4 regions of the Pseudaeromonas sp. HNCC25DJ182 genome follow, and region 3 is predicted to be linked to each of the others. Evidence: predicted binding sites of a transcription regulator. Region 3 holds the regulator's gene; each other region holds the start of a gene.

Region 1 (3,658 bases), on a different contig from region 3:
GGCGGTAAAACTGTCGCTCCAGTGCATCGGCATAAAGGCTTCGTTATCCGCCAGGCCATCATCTCGCTCCAGCCGGGCCAGCACCTGATCCCGTTTCGACCCCAGCCACACCAGTTGCCCCAGCTCCAATCCCGAAGCCAGCAGGGTGTGGTGATTGACCGACACCTTGGGATAGGGTTCATTTTCCATCAAGCGCACCAGATGCCCGGTGCGAGTCATGGTGTGCCATTGATCGCGAACCCGGCCGGTATTGAGCAACCAGCCCGCTCGCTCGCTATCCACCGGATCGGCATCCAGAACCGGCAACAGCGGCGCCGCCGCAATCAAGCGCGCCTTGCCATTCGGCGTCGAGAACCGCCCCTCGGCAAACAGACGCTCGGTCCCCTGCACGCGGCGGGCGCCGGCAATGTGCGCTGCATCCTGGGCAACCAGCGGCCAGCGAGTCGGTTGCCAGCTATCAAGCTGGGCATCATCCAGTTGGGCGATGGCGCCCAGATCCAGCTGCCGCACGCCCTGGTTCTCATGAGCCGTGAGAGCGGCAAATTCGCGCAAGATATCGTTGAGACCGTCATAGCTGAAGCCCTCGGCAAAGCCCATGCGCTTGCCCACTTCGGCCAGTGCCCACCAGTCCGGTCGCGCCTCGCCGGGGGCTTGGGTAAAGGGACGCTGCCGACTGATGCAGCGTTCGGAGTTGGTGACAGTTCCGCCCCGCTCTCCCCAACCGGCTGCCGGTAATAGCAGATGAGCAAATTGGGCGGTATCGGTCCGAGCGGTCATCTCGGAGACAATCAGAAACTCGCAGTTGGCCAAGGCTTCGCGCACCCGCGCCGAATCTGGTAACGAGATGGCCGGATTGGTGGCTATGACCCACAGCGCGCGGATCTTCTTCTGCCGTACCGCTTCGAACAGATCCACCGCCTTGAGCCCGGGCTGCCGGGCTATGGTCGGCGATTGCCAGAAATCCTGCACCCGCTGGCAGTCGGTGTCATTAAACCCCATATGGGCTGTGAGTTGGGTGGCCAGCCCCCCGACCTCGCGCCCGCCCATGGCATTGGGCTGTCCGGTCATCGAAAAGGGGGAAGCACCCGGCTTGCCGACCCGTCCGGTCAGCAGATGGGCATTGATGATGCTATTGGCCTTGTCGGTGCCCTGATTGGATTGATTCACTCCCTGACAGAAGAGGGTGACAGTCTTGGGCTCCGCCGCAAACCAGCGGAAAAATGCCCGCAGATCCACCTCGCTAAGACCACAACGCCGGGCGATGGCGCTCTCGTCATATTCGGGATCGTCCAGCAAGGCGGCAAGTGCAGGGAAACCATCGACATGGGCATCCACATAAGCGCGGTCCACGGCACCGCTTTGTAGCAGGTAACGGCACAAGCCATGGAACAACCAGACATCGCTGCCCGGTTGCAGCGGCAGATGCAAGTCCGCCTGCTCGGCGGTCATGGTTTTGCGCGGATCGATCACGACCAACTTCATCTGCGGATTGCGGGCCCGGGCCTGCTGAATGCGGCGAAACACCACCGGATGAGTCCAGGCGGTATTGGCACCCACCAGCACCAGCAGATTGCACAGTTCCAGATCGGCATAGCAAGCTGGCACCACATCCTCACCGAAGGCCCGGAGATGAGCCATGACCGCCGAGGACATACACAAGCGGGAGTTGGTATCGATATTGGCGGCGCCTATGTAGCCCTTCATCAATTTGTTGGCCACATAGTAATCTTCGGTCATCAGTTGGCCCGAGACATAGAACCCGATGGCCTCGGGACCGGACTCGGCGATGATCTGGGAAAAGCGACTGGCGATCTCGTCCAGTGCTCCATCCCAACCCACATGCTTGCCATTCAGGCGCGGGTAGAGCAGTCGGTGCGGATATGCCATGGTATCCAGCAAGGTAGAGCCCTTGATGCACAGTGCCCCCAGATTGGCTGGATGGCTAGCATCCCCTTCGAGCTGATCACCGGAGATCCGGATCCCGCAGCCAACGCCGCAGTAGGCACAGGTCGTCTGAACGGATCCATCGGCAGTGGGCAGGACAGCGCTCGGGTTTGACATACGGCAAAGACTCCCTTCGAACCCGGAATTCGGGTATACACCCGACACTCGGGCAAAAAAAAAGCGCCGCCCTCCTTGCGGAGGGACAGGACGCCAGTGTCCAAACGTGCATTTTCAAACTAACTTCTGGATAAAAGCAAAAGCCGTGCCGGATACTCAGGCACCCCAAAATCCAGAAGTTGTTGGCTAAAACCTCGAATACAGGCCCAACCCAGCACCGACCACGAGCCACTCTGGTGCCTTGCCGCGGGAGAATGCCCAGCCATGGTGCAATTTCGGTTGCAATGAGAGATGCCCCTCGGTGACGGCAGGGAGTGCAATGTCGGCAGAGATAGGAGGCGACGCTTCGTCGGCTTCGTCACAGCGCCGACATGAAGAGCGGGATGAGATGAGGAATCGGTTGGCAGGCAGGCGTTTGCCGTGCAGGCTAGTTGCTGACGGGTCTGAAGGCCTCCCCTCCCGCTCGGGAATCACATTGAACCAGGAGCCTATTTTGTCCATGGCTAGTTTGTCTATAGATAGTGCCGCCATCGAGGAGACCTTGCGGGGCCTCGAATGTCGTACCAACTTCAAGATCCGCAATCTGACCGAGTACATGCTGTCTCACAGCAAACACGCCTTTTATCTGTTGGCCGATAGCCGTCATAGCCGTCTGGTGCTGATGCCAGCCTTGCAGCCCTTCGTCGCTGACTTCGCCGCGATTCCCGGCGTTCATGTCCAGACCGATTATTGTCATCATGCCGAGATGACCCGCTTCCCGAAGCGCCTGCACACCGGCCGCACCGAGACCCACTATGGCCTGGCCTTCGAATTCGACAACATCAGGGCCCTGGAGCTGTTTATTCTGCAGTTGGACGGCATTATTCGTCGCAGCTAGCTCCTCATTTTGAGAGCGACAAAAATAGCACGGGCCGGTTAATACCGGCCCATCTACACCATGGGCTTGCCCATGCAGGACTATCGCTATCCGATTGACCTACAGCGCTGCCTCGGGTAGTGGCTGCCGGAAACGGGCCGTCCGCACCGCCAGCCACACCAGCCCCAGAGCTGCCCAACTCAGGCCCAGATAGAGTGAGCTCAGCTCCAGATTGAGCCACAGCACCAGGATCGTCAGCGCACCACACAGCGGCAGCAGCAGATAACGCAGGGTATCGCGCCAGTTATGACGACGCCCCTCCCGGATATAGAACTGGGCAATCACCGACAGATTGACGAAGGTAAATGCCACCAGGGCACCGAAATTGACCAGTGCCAAGGCCATATCCAGATCGAAAGAGACTGCCGACAACGCCACCCCACCGACCAAGGCGACATTCAGCGCCGGGGTATGCCAGCGCGGATGGACATAACCGAAGAGCCGCTCCGGTAACACCCGATCCCGCCCCATCACATAGAGCAGACGCGAGACCCCGGCGTGTGAGGCCATGCCCGAAGCCAGCACCGCCACTGTCGTCAGCACCAGTACAATCGACTGAAATAACTGGCCACCGACATAGAGGGCAATCTCGGGCAATACGGCATCCGGTTGCTGGAAGCGGGAGATATCCGGGAAATAGAGCTGCAGAAAATAGGAAACAGTAATAAAGATCACACCGCC
Region 2 (3,658 bases), on a different contig from region 3:
TGGTGCGCCGAGGCCCATCCCTCTATCTGTTCGATCTGATCAACGGCCTGGTCTCCGGCAGCTCCATCTATAGCTACCCGGCTGCAGCCTCCCCGTTGCAACAACCCTTGATGAGCCCTGATACCAACGCCACAGACCAACCGGCCTGGGATCTGGTCATCGTCATGCAATATGAGGCGCTCTGGCTGGGCTGGGAAGGCGGCATCTGCAAACCGGCACCGGTGCTCAGGCTGCCGGCAACGGTGCAGGCGGTGCAGCAACAGATCCACTCCCCGACCACGGGCGGCATGACAGTGCTGGCCGAGTTCGAGATGAATACCGGTTTACCGGTAGGTCTGCTGAAACAGGGCATAGTGCCCTACTACTATCTGGCCGATCAGGCGGCGGGTTTGGCTCGCAGTGCGGGAGCCATGGGATACAGCACTCACTTCTATCATCCCTACAAACAGAATTTCTGGGGACGGGATAAGGCTATACCGGCGCTGGGTTACCAGCACGGTCATTTCGACAGCGAATTCAATACCCTGGATCAGAAAGGTTTTTATACCAGCGACCGGGCGCTGGTGCAGCGGATTCTGGAACAGAGCCAAGCCGACTCGGCTCCTCAACTCCTCTATGCCGTCACCATGCAGGGACATGGCCCATTCAACCAGAGTCGTTACGGTCAGCAAGAGCTGGAGGCGGCTTGCCCTGGCGAAAGTGAAAGTGACCGCCAGACTCTGAATACCTACTACACCGGTGTGGTAGATGCCATGGCCTCGCTGCAAAGTCTGATCGATGGCCTGGATGCCAGTGGCAAACGCTATCTGTTGCTGGCATTTGGTGATCACCAACCCTATCTGATGAGCGCCGGAACCCGGGTATTACCCCCTCATGCCAAGACGGAGCTGACGTTCCGGATCCCGTTCATGGCCTTCAGCCGTGCAGGCAGCGGTCCGCTGAACCAGCAATACCGGAACGTACGCCAGCTATTCCAGGCCGGGCAAGTTACGCGGGCACTGCTCGGGAACAGCCAGTTTATTCCCGATCTGCCACAGCCAGTGCTGCACCCCCTGCTGGGCAAGGAGCCCACATTCGAGCCTGCCAGCTACCAGCAAGCCCTCGAGGCGACCTTTCGCGCCGATACCTTCTCTCATTAATGCGGGCCCTGCGGCATCCAGCCGCAGGACTCACTCTCCTACTGTTGGTGCTTTGCACTGTTTTGATGCTCCATTTTAGTGCTTGATGCTGGCGAACACCGGAGGGGAAGTCGCCGTGGTTCTGTCTCTATTTATCCTTTTTCATCATAAGGTTATCCATAAAGCCTCCGACCGCTGATCCAGTTGGTACGCTTTGTGTATATGCACTGCGCCGCGCACCAGAAGAACTCCCCCAGTTGGTTCGATTGCGCGAAAAATGTGCTTAACAAAAACAATACAACCCGGAACAAGGCGAACCCAGGATGCCGGTTGCGCCATTTTGTAGCGATGGAGGTCAGTTGTGGTGGATGTAAACAATGCAGTGGCAACACTGGTTACCAGCTCGGATACCCTGTTTATTTTGCTGGGTGCCATCATGGTGCTGGCCATGCATGCAGGTTTTGCGTTTCTGGAGCTCGGCACCGTCCGCGGCAAGAACCAGGTCAACGCCCTGGTCAAGATCATCACCGATTTCGCCGTGTCCACGCTGGCCTACTTCTTCTTCGGCTATTGTCTGGCTTACGGCCAAACCTTTATGAGCGGCGCCCACACCCTGGTTGCCAACCATGGTTTTGATCTGACTAAGTTCTTCTTCCTGCTGACCTTTGCGGCGGCAATCCCGGCGATTGTCAGCGGTGGTATTGCCGAGCGAGCTCGTTTCTATCCCATGCTCACCTGCTCCTTCCTGATTGTCGGCCTGGTCTATCCGCTGTTCGAAGGGATCGCCTGGAACGGCCGGTTCGGGGTGCAGGAGTGGCTGCAGGGCCAGTTCGGCGCGGCGTTCCATGACTTTGCCGGCTCCGTGGTGGTTCACGCGGTGGGCGGCTGGATTGGTCTGGTCGCCGTGATCCTGCTCGGCACCCGACGTGGACGAGTCCGCAATGGCCAGACTGTCGGCTTCGCTCCGTCCAATATTCCCATGCTGGCGCTGGGCGCCTGGATCCTGATCGTCGGCTGGTTTGGTTTCAATGTGATGTCGGCGCAGAAGCTGTCGGCGATCAGTGGTCTGGTGGCGGTGAACTCGCTGATGGCCATGGTCGGTGGCACCCTGGTCGCGCTGCTGCTGGGCCGTAATGATCCCGGCTTCATCCATAACGGCCCACTCGCCGGTCTGGTCGCGGTCTGTGCCGGTTCCGACCTGATGCATCCGGTGGGCGCTCTGGTGGTCGGTGGTGTTGCCAGCGCCATCTTCATCCTGGTGTTCACCTGGTTGCAACGCAAACCGAAGATCGACGATGTACTCGGGGTCTGGCCGCTGCATGGCCTGTGTGGTGCCTGGGGTGGTATCGCTGCCGGTATCTTCGGCAGCGAAGCCCTGGGCGGTATGGGCGGCGTCAGCTTCATGAGCCAGCTGATCGGCACCCTGATGGGCGTTGCCATTGCGGTGATCGGGGCCCTGGTGATCTACGGCATCATGGCCAAGGTCGTCGGCCTGCGGTTGAGCCAGGAAGAAGAACACGAAGGGGCTGACTTGGCGATCCACAAGATCAGCGCCACCGCTCACGAGGTACAACTGTAAATCCCGTGCTGGATATCAGAGATAAACACGGCTCCCGATGGGAGCCGTTTTGTTGTGAGGCCCCAGAGAAAGTCCAGGGCAATGCTGGAACAACCGCTTATTGCGTGACGCTCTGATTCACCCGGGCCCAGGCTAACTTGCCCTTGCCACTCAAGGTGTAGCCCGCACCACCGGCAGGCAGCAGCAACGCATCGGCGGGTCCCAACGACCAGGTTTCACCCTCGGCCGAGGTGAGCGTCATCTGGCCGCGTAACCCGTACAACAATTCAATCTCTCCCTGTCCGCCAACCGGGAAGGGCGTCGGACCATCCGGCCGCAAAAAGCTGAGCCGGAAGTCGTCCACCGGTATCGGAATAACCTGCTCGATACCCACATAGTCCGGTCGCAATACTTCCGGATACATGATGCTGAACTCGACCGTAGCCAGCAGCTCAGGTTTGTCCACATGCTTGTCGGTCAGGCCGGCGCGCAGCACGTTATCCGAGCAGGCCATCACCTCCACTCCGGTCCCGCGCAAGTAGGCATGAGGCGTCCGCGCCGGCAGGAACAGCGACTCGCCCGGATTGAGATAGACCAGGTTCAGCAACAGGGGCGCAAAGGCACCGCTGTCACCGGGATAAGCACGGGCCAGACGGGCCATCTCCAGCAAGGCCGGTTGCTTGTGGTACTTGATGCTGGGGGCAGCCGCAGCCAGGGTGCGGCGCACCTCCTCGGCCGGGAGCTCCAGGACCCATTGGTAAAAAGGCTCCAGAGCCTCGACGCCCTTGGCCTCCAGTTCCAGGATCCAGTTGTTGAACAACTTGACGCCCAGCAGTTGCAGCAGGTGAATCATCTCGGGGATCGGCCGAAAGCCGACCATGGCGGCAAACGGCGTCAAGGCCGAGATCAACTCGGGCTTGTGATTCGGGTCCTTGTAGTTGCGATGCCCGGCGGCCAGCGGAATACCGGCCAGCTCCTCGCG
Region 3 (3,658 bases):
AGCCAAACAAACCGATTATCAGCAAAAAATATATGTCGACTCACAACGACAACTGGCCGAATTGGGCGACAACAAGGTGTCGTTTCTCGATGATGTGGTGATCACTCAAGGCACCATCAAAATCACGGCTAGTAAAGTCGAGGTCATTCGCAATGGCCAGAAGGGTGCAGAAGAGATGATCGCCTACGGTACTCCAGCGACCTTCTTCCAGGTCCTGGATAATGGTAAACCGGTCAAGGCCAGCGCCAACCGTCTGCACTACAAGCTCAAAGAGAAGCTGGTTGTGCTCAGCGACAAGGCCAAATTGCAGCAGGAAGATAATGAAGTGAGCGGCGATGTCATCCGCTATGACATCCAGAAGCAGCAAATGGCAGCTGAAAGTACCGCCAAGGGCTCACGAGTCAAGACCGTTTTCTTGCCGGAACAGTTGCAAGAGCAGACCAGTCAGAAGGATGGTCAATAAGATGTCGTTGTTAAAAGCCAGCGCTCTGAAGAAGAGTTATAAAAGCCGCACCGTAGTCAGTGACGTCAGCCTACAAGTGGAAACAGGGCAGGTCGTCGGCTTGCTCGGGCCTAATGGCGCCGGCAAAACCACCTCGTTCTACATGATTGTCGGCCTGGTACCCCAAGATGGCGGTAGCGTAACGGTCGATGACATCGACATCACCTCGTTGCCAATGCACGAACGCGCCAGAAACGGCATTGGTTACCTCCCCCAGGAGGCCTCGATCTTCCGTCGCCTCACGGTGGAACAAAATTTAATGGGTGTACTGGAAGTCCGTGGTGATCTCACCCGGGAGGAAAGAACGGACAAGATGGAGTCTCTTCTCGAGGAGTTTCACATCAGTCATATCCGCCATAGCCTTGGCATGAGCCTCTCCGGCGGTGAACGACGACGGGTGGAAATCGCCAGAGCTCTGGCCGCAGACCCCAGATTTATCCTGTTAGATGAACCATTTGCCGGTGTCGACCCTATCTCGGTGATCGACATCAAACGCATCATCGAACATTTACGCGATCGTGGGCTTGGGGTATTAATTACCGATCATAACGTACGAGAAACCTTGGATGTCTGCGAGAAAGCCTATATCGTCAGTCATGGCAAGCTTATTGCCGAGGGCGCACCAAGCGACATCCTCAACAACGAACAGGTGAAAAAAGTTTATCTGGGAGAAGGATTCACCCTATAGGTAACACTCTCTGCAGGACCCGGTTTGTCGATTTAAGGAAAGAGCGATACTAATGAAACCGACTTTACAGTTGCGCCTTGGTCAGTCATTGGCCATGACGCCACAGCTTCAGCAAGCCATACGCTTGCTACAACTCTCCACACTGGAGCTCCAACAGGAGATCCAGCAGGCACTCGATGCCAATCCCCTGCTGGAGCAGGAGGAGAGTGATAATCTGGAGCCCATGTCGGAGCAAGAACGGGACGATGCCCAAGCCGCTGACGAAGCGCGAGATGAACAGGATGGTAGCCAGCTCAACACCAGCGACGCACTCAATCAGGAAAACATGCCGGATGAGTTGCCGATGGATACCACCTGGGATGAGCTGTATACCGCAGGAACCCATCAGGCCAGTGGCTTACCCAGCGGCGATGATGAGCCTGTCTATCAGGGTGAAACCACAGAAACACTACAAGATTATCTGCTTTGGCAAATGCAGTTGACGCCATTTAGCGAGCTGGATCAGGCAATCGCGCTCTCGATCATCGATGCCATTGATGAATCCGGTTACTTGACGGCCACTCTGGAAGATATTCTTGAAGCAGTGCAGTCCGATGAACAGGAAGTCGAACTGGATGAAGTCGAAGCCGTACTCAAACGAGTGCAGCACTTTGATCCCATCGGTGTCGCCTCCCGCTCCGTCCAGGAGTGTCTGTTGATCCAACTGGGACAATATCCACAGACCACGCCTTGGCTTCAAGAAGCTAAAACCATCCTGCAAGAGCATATGGATTTGCTGGCCAGTCGGGACTATCGCAATCTGGCTCGCAAGATGCAGCTCAAAGAGGGCGAGCTCAAAGAAGCACTGGATCTGATCCAGCATCTGGAGCCGCGGCCCGGCAACAGTATCATCCAAAGCGACTCCCAATATGTGATTCCGGATGTCGCAGTCAGCAAGAAACAGGGCAAGTGGGTGGTGGAATTAAACCCGGACGCCATGCCGAAAATTCGCATCAACGAAACCTATGCCTCCATGGCCCGCAGCGCGCGAAACAGCAGTGACAGTCAGTTCATCCGCTCACACTTGCAAGAGGCCAAATGGTTTATCAAGAGCCTGGAGAGCAGGAATGAGACCCTGCTGAAAGTAGCCAATTGTATCGTGTTGCAGCAGCAAGACTTCTTCGAATATGGCGAAGAGGCCATGAAGCCCATGGTTCTGAATGATGTCGCCGAAGCGGTAGAAATGCATGAGTCGACCATTTCGCGCGTGACCACACAAAAATTCATGCATACGCCTCGTGGAATCTTCGAACTTAAGTACTTTTTCTCAAGTCACGTCAATACTGATAATGGAGGGGAGTGTTCCTCCACCGCAATCCGGGCTTTGATCAAGAAGCTGGTCGCGGCGGAAAATACAGCAAAACCCTTAAGCGATAGCAAGATCGCGGATTTGCTTACTGAACAAGGTATTATGGTAGCCAGACGGACCATCGCTAAGTATCGAGAGTCCTTGTCAATACCGCCATCCAGTCAGCGCAAACGCCTGTTGTAGGCCAAACAAAAGGAAGACGTTATGCAAATTAACCTGTCAGGTCATCACATCGAAATTACCGACCCGCTGCGTGACTTCGTAAATAGCAAATTTGCCAAGCTGGAGCGTCACTTCGAACAGATCAATAATGTTCAAGTCATTCTCACGGTTGAAAAGCTCAACCAGATCGCCGAAGCCAAACTCAACGTCAATGGGGGCGAGATTTTTGCCAATTCCCAGCAAGCCGACATGTATGCCGCAATCGATACCTTGATTGATAAGCTGGATCGCCAGATCATCAAGCACAAAGAAAAATTGAATAGTAAGTAACTATGTTAATTCAGGACTTTCTCAGCAGGGACTGCACCAAAAGTGCAGTCCCTTGTTCCAGTAAAAAACGCGCCATTGAACTCATCAGTGAACTGGCCGCCCAGCGGTTAGGATTGGATGAGCAAGAACTATTTGAACGCCTGTTGGCCCGTGAAAAGATGGGCAGTACCGGCATTGGCGGCGCCATCGCCATTCCTCATGGCCGGATCCCGGACGGACACCCTTTGACAGCGGTATTTCTGACACTGGATCAAGCCATTGCCTTCGATGCGATCGATAACCAGCCTGTCGACATCCTGTTTGCCCTGCTGGTACCGGAAAGTGAATGTAAAACCCATCTCAAGACGCTCTCACTTATCGCTAGCAAGTTGAATGACAAGGCTTTTTGTCGTCTACTCCGCCAGGCCGAGAATGACGAAGCGCTCTATCAACTGATGATTGCCCCCTGAGGCGCCCATGAAATTGATCGTGGTCAGTGGCCGCTCTGGCTCGGGAAAAACCATAGCCCTGCGTGTCCTAGAAGACCTGGGCTACTATTGCGTCGATAATCTTCCGGTTACCTTACTGCCCCAATTGGTGCTGGAAGCCCGGGATCGTTATGACCAACTCGCCGTCAGCATTGATGTGC
Region 4 (3,658 bases), on a different contig from region 3:
ATCGATGTTGGAGGGTACGGCAAATCGCCCAAACCTCGACGCGCTCCACTCCGGCAGCCTTGAGCCGGAGTGTGAGCTGTTCGGCGGTGGCGCCTGTGGTGACCACATCATCGACTATGGCGACATGGCGATACGATATTGGATGCAGAGTAAACGCCTCGCGTAGATTTTTTTGCCGCTGTTGCTTGTTCAGCATCGCCTGAGCCGGTGTGGCGCGTATGCGCTGCAAGCAGTGGTTATCTACGGGAATGTGTTGGAGTCGACTGATGGCATGAGCCAGTTCCTCCGCCTGGTTATAGCCTCGCCGCCACTGTCGCCACCAGTGCAACGGCACCGGTAGCAACACTTCCGGTCGCTCATCCAGTTCGAGACCGGCACTGAATAAGCGAGCCAATAGCACTGCGCATTCAGGGTGGCGTTGGTATTTCAGACGATGGATCAATTGGCGGTAAGGCGTTTCATAGTCGGCGAGAATGCGCAGTCGTTCCCAAGTGGGAGGCTGCTGCAGACAGGCTCCGCAACGGATACCCGGTTCGGAGAGCGGAAATGCGCAGCAAGGACAGGGAAATTGGATGCGCGGTAAATCGGCCTGGCATTCATCGCAGAGTAATGGATGTGTCTGTGTGAATTGTCGGCACAACAAACAGTTCCCCAGCAACAGGCGATGGGCGCCAATGGTGCGTAATACCTGAAGCATCCTGTTGATAGGCAGCAACATAGTGATGGCTGGTTGGGGGATGATGTGGGCAGTGTAGATGAAGAAAAAGGGCGCCTGAGGGCGCCCTTGTCAATTTGCCAGCTGTGCTTAGTAGTTGTAAGCACGCTCGCCATGAGAAGTCAGATCCAGACCTTCGCGTTCGGCTTCGACCGGTACTCGCAGACCTACCAGCTTGTCGACGATGAAGAAGGCAACCACGGAGACCACACCAGACCAGATGATGGTAGTGACGACACCAATCGCCTGGATCTTCACTTGTGCTGCAATCGAGTAGTCCGGAGTCACAGCATTAGCCACGTAATCCCACACCCCGGTACCACCCAAGTCAGGCGAAGCGAAGACACCTGTCAGCAGCGCACCAATGATACCGCCGACACCGTGCACACCGAAAACATCCAAAGAGTCATCGACATTCAACAAGCGCTTCAGGCCATGCACGCCCCACAGGCAGATGACACCAGCGACACCACCAATCACCATGGCGCCAGGGACACCGACGAAGCCACATGCCGGGGTAATCGCAACCAGACCTGCAACCGCACCAGAAATAGCGCCCAGTAAGGAAGGCTTACCTTTCAGGCCCCATTCAGCCAGCAGCCAGGTAAAGGTTGCCATTGCTGTTGCTACCCAGGTGTTGACCAGAGCCAGACCGGCGATGCCATTGGCTTCCAACGAGGAGCCTGCATTGAAGCCGAACCAACCTACCCACAGCAAACAGGCGCCAATCATGGACATGGTCAGGCTGTGCGGTGCCATAGATTCGCGACCAAAACCGACACGCTTGCCAACAAAGTAGGCACCCGCGAGGCCTGCGATAGCGGCGTTGATATGTACAACGGTACCGCCTGCGAAATCCAGTGCGCCCTTCTGGAACAACCAACCTGCAGTACTGCCCGCAGCGGCAGCAGCTTCGGCGCTGGTATAGGCATCAGGACCGGCCCAGTACCACACCATGTGTGCCATCGGCAGGTAAGAGAAGCTGAACCACAGCACCATGAAGATCAGTACGGCAGAGAAGCGGATTCGCTCGGCGAATGCGCCCAGGATCAAACAGCAGGTGATGGCTGCGAATGCGCCCTGGAACACCACATAAATCAACTCAGAAACACCAGCTCCCTTGGAGAAAGTGGCTGCAATCGAGTCAGGTGTTACCCCGTTGAGGAATATCTTCGAAAAGTTACCGAAGAAGGCACTCCCCTCCGTGAAGGCAATACTGTAGCCGTAACTGACCCACAGAATAGTCGCCAGCCCAAAGACGGCGAATACCTGCATCAGCACCGACAGCATGTTTTTGGTACGAACCAAGCCACCATAAAACAGAGCTAAACCGGGAACTGACATCAGAATGACGAAAGCAGCAGATACCATCAACCAGGCATTGTCGCCCTTGTTAACAGTAATCACAGGTGCAGCAGGAGCTGCTTCAGCGGCTGGCGCTGCAGCGACTTCAGTTGCAACCTCGGTAGTCGGGGCGGTTTCATCGCTCCATGCCGGACTGGTGAAGCCAAAGGCCCCTACCAGTGCCAGAATTGCAAATAAGCGTTTCATTGTAGGTATCTCCCTGAAAGAATCGTGTCCTGGTATTCGTACAGATAAACTCTGTTGAACTCGGTGGCTGGACAGGATGTCGCGAACCTGAAGCATCTATCGCAGGAAACGTGCCAACCTGGAAAACCGCAAAATGGTGCTGTAAATCGCTCGGATAGCGGATTTTTTGTCACTATTCATGCCAGCCCCGCTCCGCTGTGATGCATTCTTACACAGTATTGCCTAATTTTGGTGCATCACACTGGTGCGTTAGCAAAATGTAAAAACTTATTGTTTGTCCACCGTTCAGGAAAGAGAAAATAGAAATGACACTTTATGTCGAACGATTGGGAAGTGGGCCCGATTTGGTGCTCTTGCATGGCTGGGGCATGAATGGTGCGGTATTCGATGGCATCAAAACCGAACTCTCGAAACAATTTCGGCTGCATATCATCGACTTGCCTGGGTTTGGCTATAGCGCTGATCTGGGGATTGAAAATCCGGATCTATCGAGCTGGCTGGATTTGATGCTGAAAGCGCTACCTGAGCGAGCTCATCTACTCGGCTGGTCCTTAGGGGGCATGTTGGCCATCCGATTGGCGTTCTTGTATCCGGAACGGGTGCTGAGCCTGATCACGGTTGCCAGTTCGCCCCGTTTTGTCGCAGAAGCTGAGTGGCCAGGGGTAAAACCGGAGGTGCTCACCAGCTTCTCGGCCCAGTTGCAGGCCGATACCCATAAAACCATCGAGCGCTTTCTGGCGATTCAGGCGTTAGGCAGCGTTTCCGCTCGCGATGATGTTCGAATTTTGCGCGAGCGCTTACAATCTCGCCCCGCTCCTGAGCCCCAGGCATTGCGTATGGGCTTGAGTCTGCTGCAAGAGCTGGATCTCCGGGCTGAGCTCTCTATTCTGACCCGACCTGTCTTGCATCTGTTGGGTCGACTCGATGCACTGGTTCCGGCCGCAGTGCAGGAGGTTTGGTCACAGTCGACATCTGGTGCGAAGTTCCATCTCTTTCGCGCCTCGGCTCATGCTCCTTTTATTACCGAAAGTAATGAGTTCGTGGGCGTCATCAGTGAATTCATTACTGCGCAGCCGAGGAATGACCTTTCTTCCATCACCGTTTTGACCAATAATTAGACAGTGGTTGTGGTGTTTGGAGGCCAACATGCAAATTAACAGTGCTCTCAATGCAGGCTATACCGGTTTGCAGCGGGCGACGCAGCAGGTGGATGAGAGTAGCTCCAAGCTGGCGCAACTGGCAACGAAGCCGGAGGCCGTGAACCCGACCACTGAGCTGGTGAATCTGATGGTTGCGGAGCAAAGTGGCCAGGCGTCCGTCAAGGTGGTCAAAGCCGCCGATGAGATGATGGGTACCCTGCTCGATGTTCGGGTGTGACGAGGTGAGTGTCGG

Evidence for each region. Region 3 encodes sigma-54, which starts transcription at its own class of promoters, with help from an activator protein. Its sites were predicted from a motif close to TGGCACNGTTTTNGCTT; they were not measured.
Region 1: the regulator sigma-54 is predicted to act here: its motif matches at 2,196-2,212, upstream of ACZYUB_RS13210 (nitrate reductase).
Region 2: the regulator sigma-54 is predicted to act here: its motif matches at 1,324-1,340, upstream of ACZYUB_RS05740 (ammonium transporter).
Region 4: the regulator sigma-54 is predicted to act here: its motif matches at 2,366-2,382, upstream of ACZYUB_RS09795 (ammonium transporter).

What each region holds. Positions count from the first base shown of each region.
Region 1 is NZ_JBVAYG010000016.1:71,908-75,565, forward strand. Features, by position in the region: gene ACZYUB_RS13210 (nitrate reductase) at 1-2,061, opposite strand, end outside; gene ACZYUB_RS13215 (hypothetical protein) at 2,561-2,938, shown strand; gene ACZYUB_RS13220 (APC family permease) at 3,038-3,658, opposite strand, start outside.
Region 2 is NZ_JBVAYG010000005.1:56,948-60,605, reverse strand. Features, by position in the region: gene ACZYUB_RS05745 (LTA synthase family protein) at 1-1,139, shown strand, start outside; gene ACZYUB_RS05740 (ammonium transporter) at 1,480-2,697, shown strand; gene manA (mannose-6-phosphate isomerase, class I) at 2,795-3,658, opposite strand, start outside.
Region 3 is NZ_JBVAYG010000002.1:81,450-85,107, reverse strand. Features, by position in the region: gene lptA (lipopolysaccharide transport periplasmic protein LptA) at 1-463, shown strand, start outside; gene lptB (LPS export ABC transporter ATP-binding protein) at 465-1,190, shown strand; gene ACZYUB_RS02190 (RNA polymerase factor sigma-54) at 1,243-2,721, shown strand; gene hpf (ribosome hibernation promoting factor) at 2,743-3,030, shown strand; gene ptsN (PTS IIA-like nitrogen regulatory protein PtsN) at 3,033-3,479, shown strand; gene rapZ (RNase adapter RapZ) at 3,487-3,658, shown strand, end outside.
Region 4 is NZ_JBVAYG010000010.1:56,324-59,981, reverse strand. Features, by position in the region: gene ACZYUB_RS09800 (ComF family protein) at 1-718, opposite strand, end outside; gene ACZYUB_RS09795 (ammonium transporter) at 806-2,266, opposite strand; gene bioH (pimeloyl-ACP methyl ester esterase BioH) at 2,572-3,384, shown strand; gene ACZYUB_RS09785 (flagellar basal body rod C-terminal domain-containing protein) at 3,413-3,643, shown strand.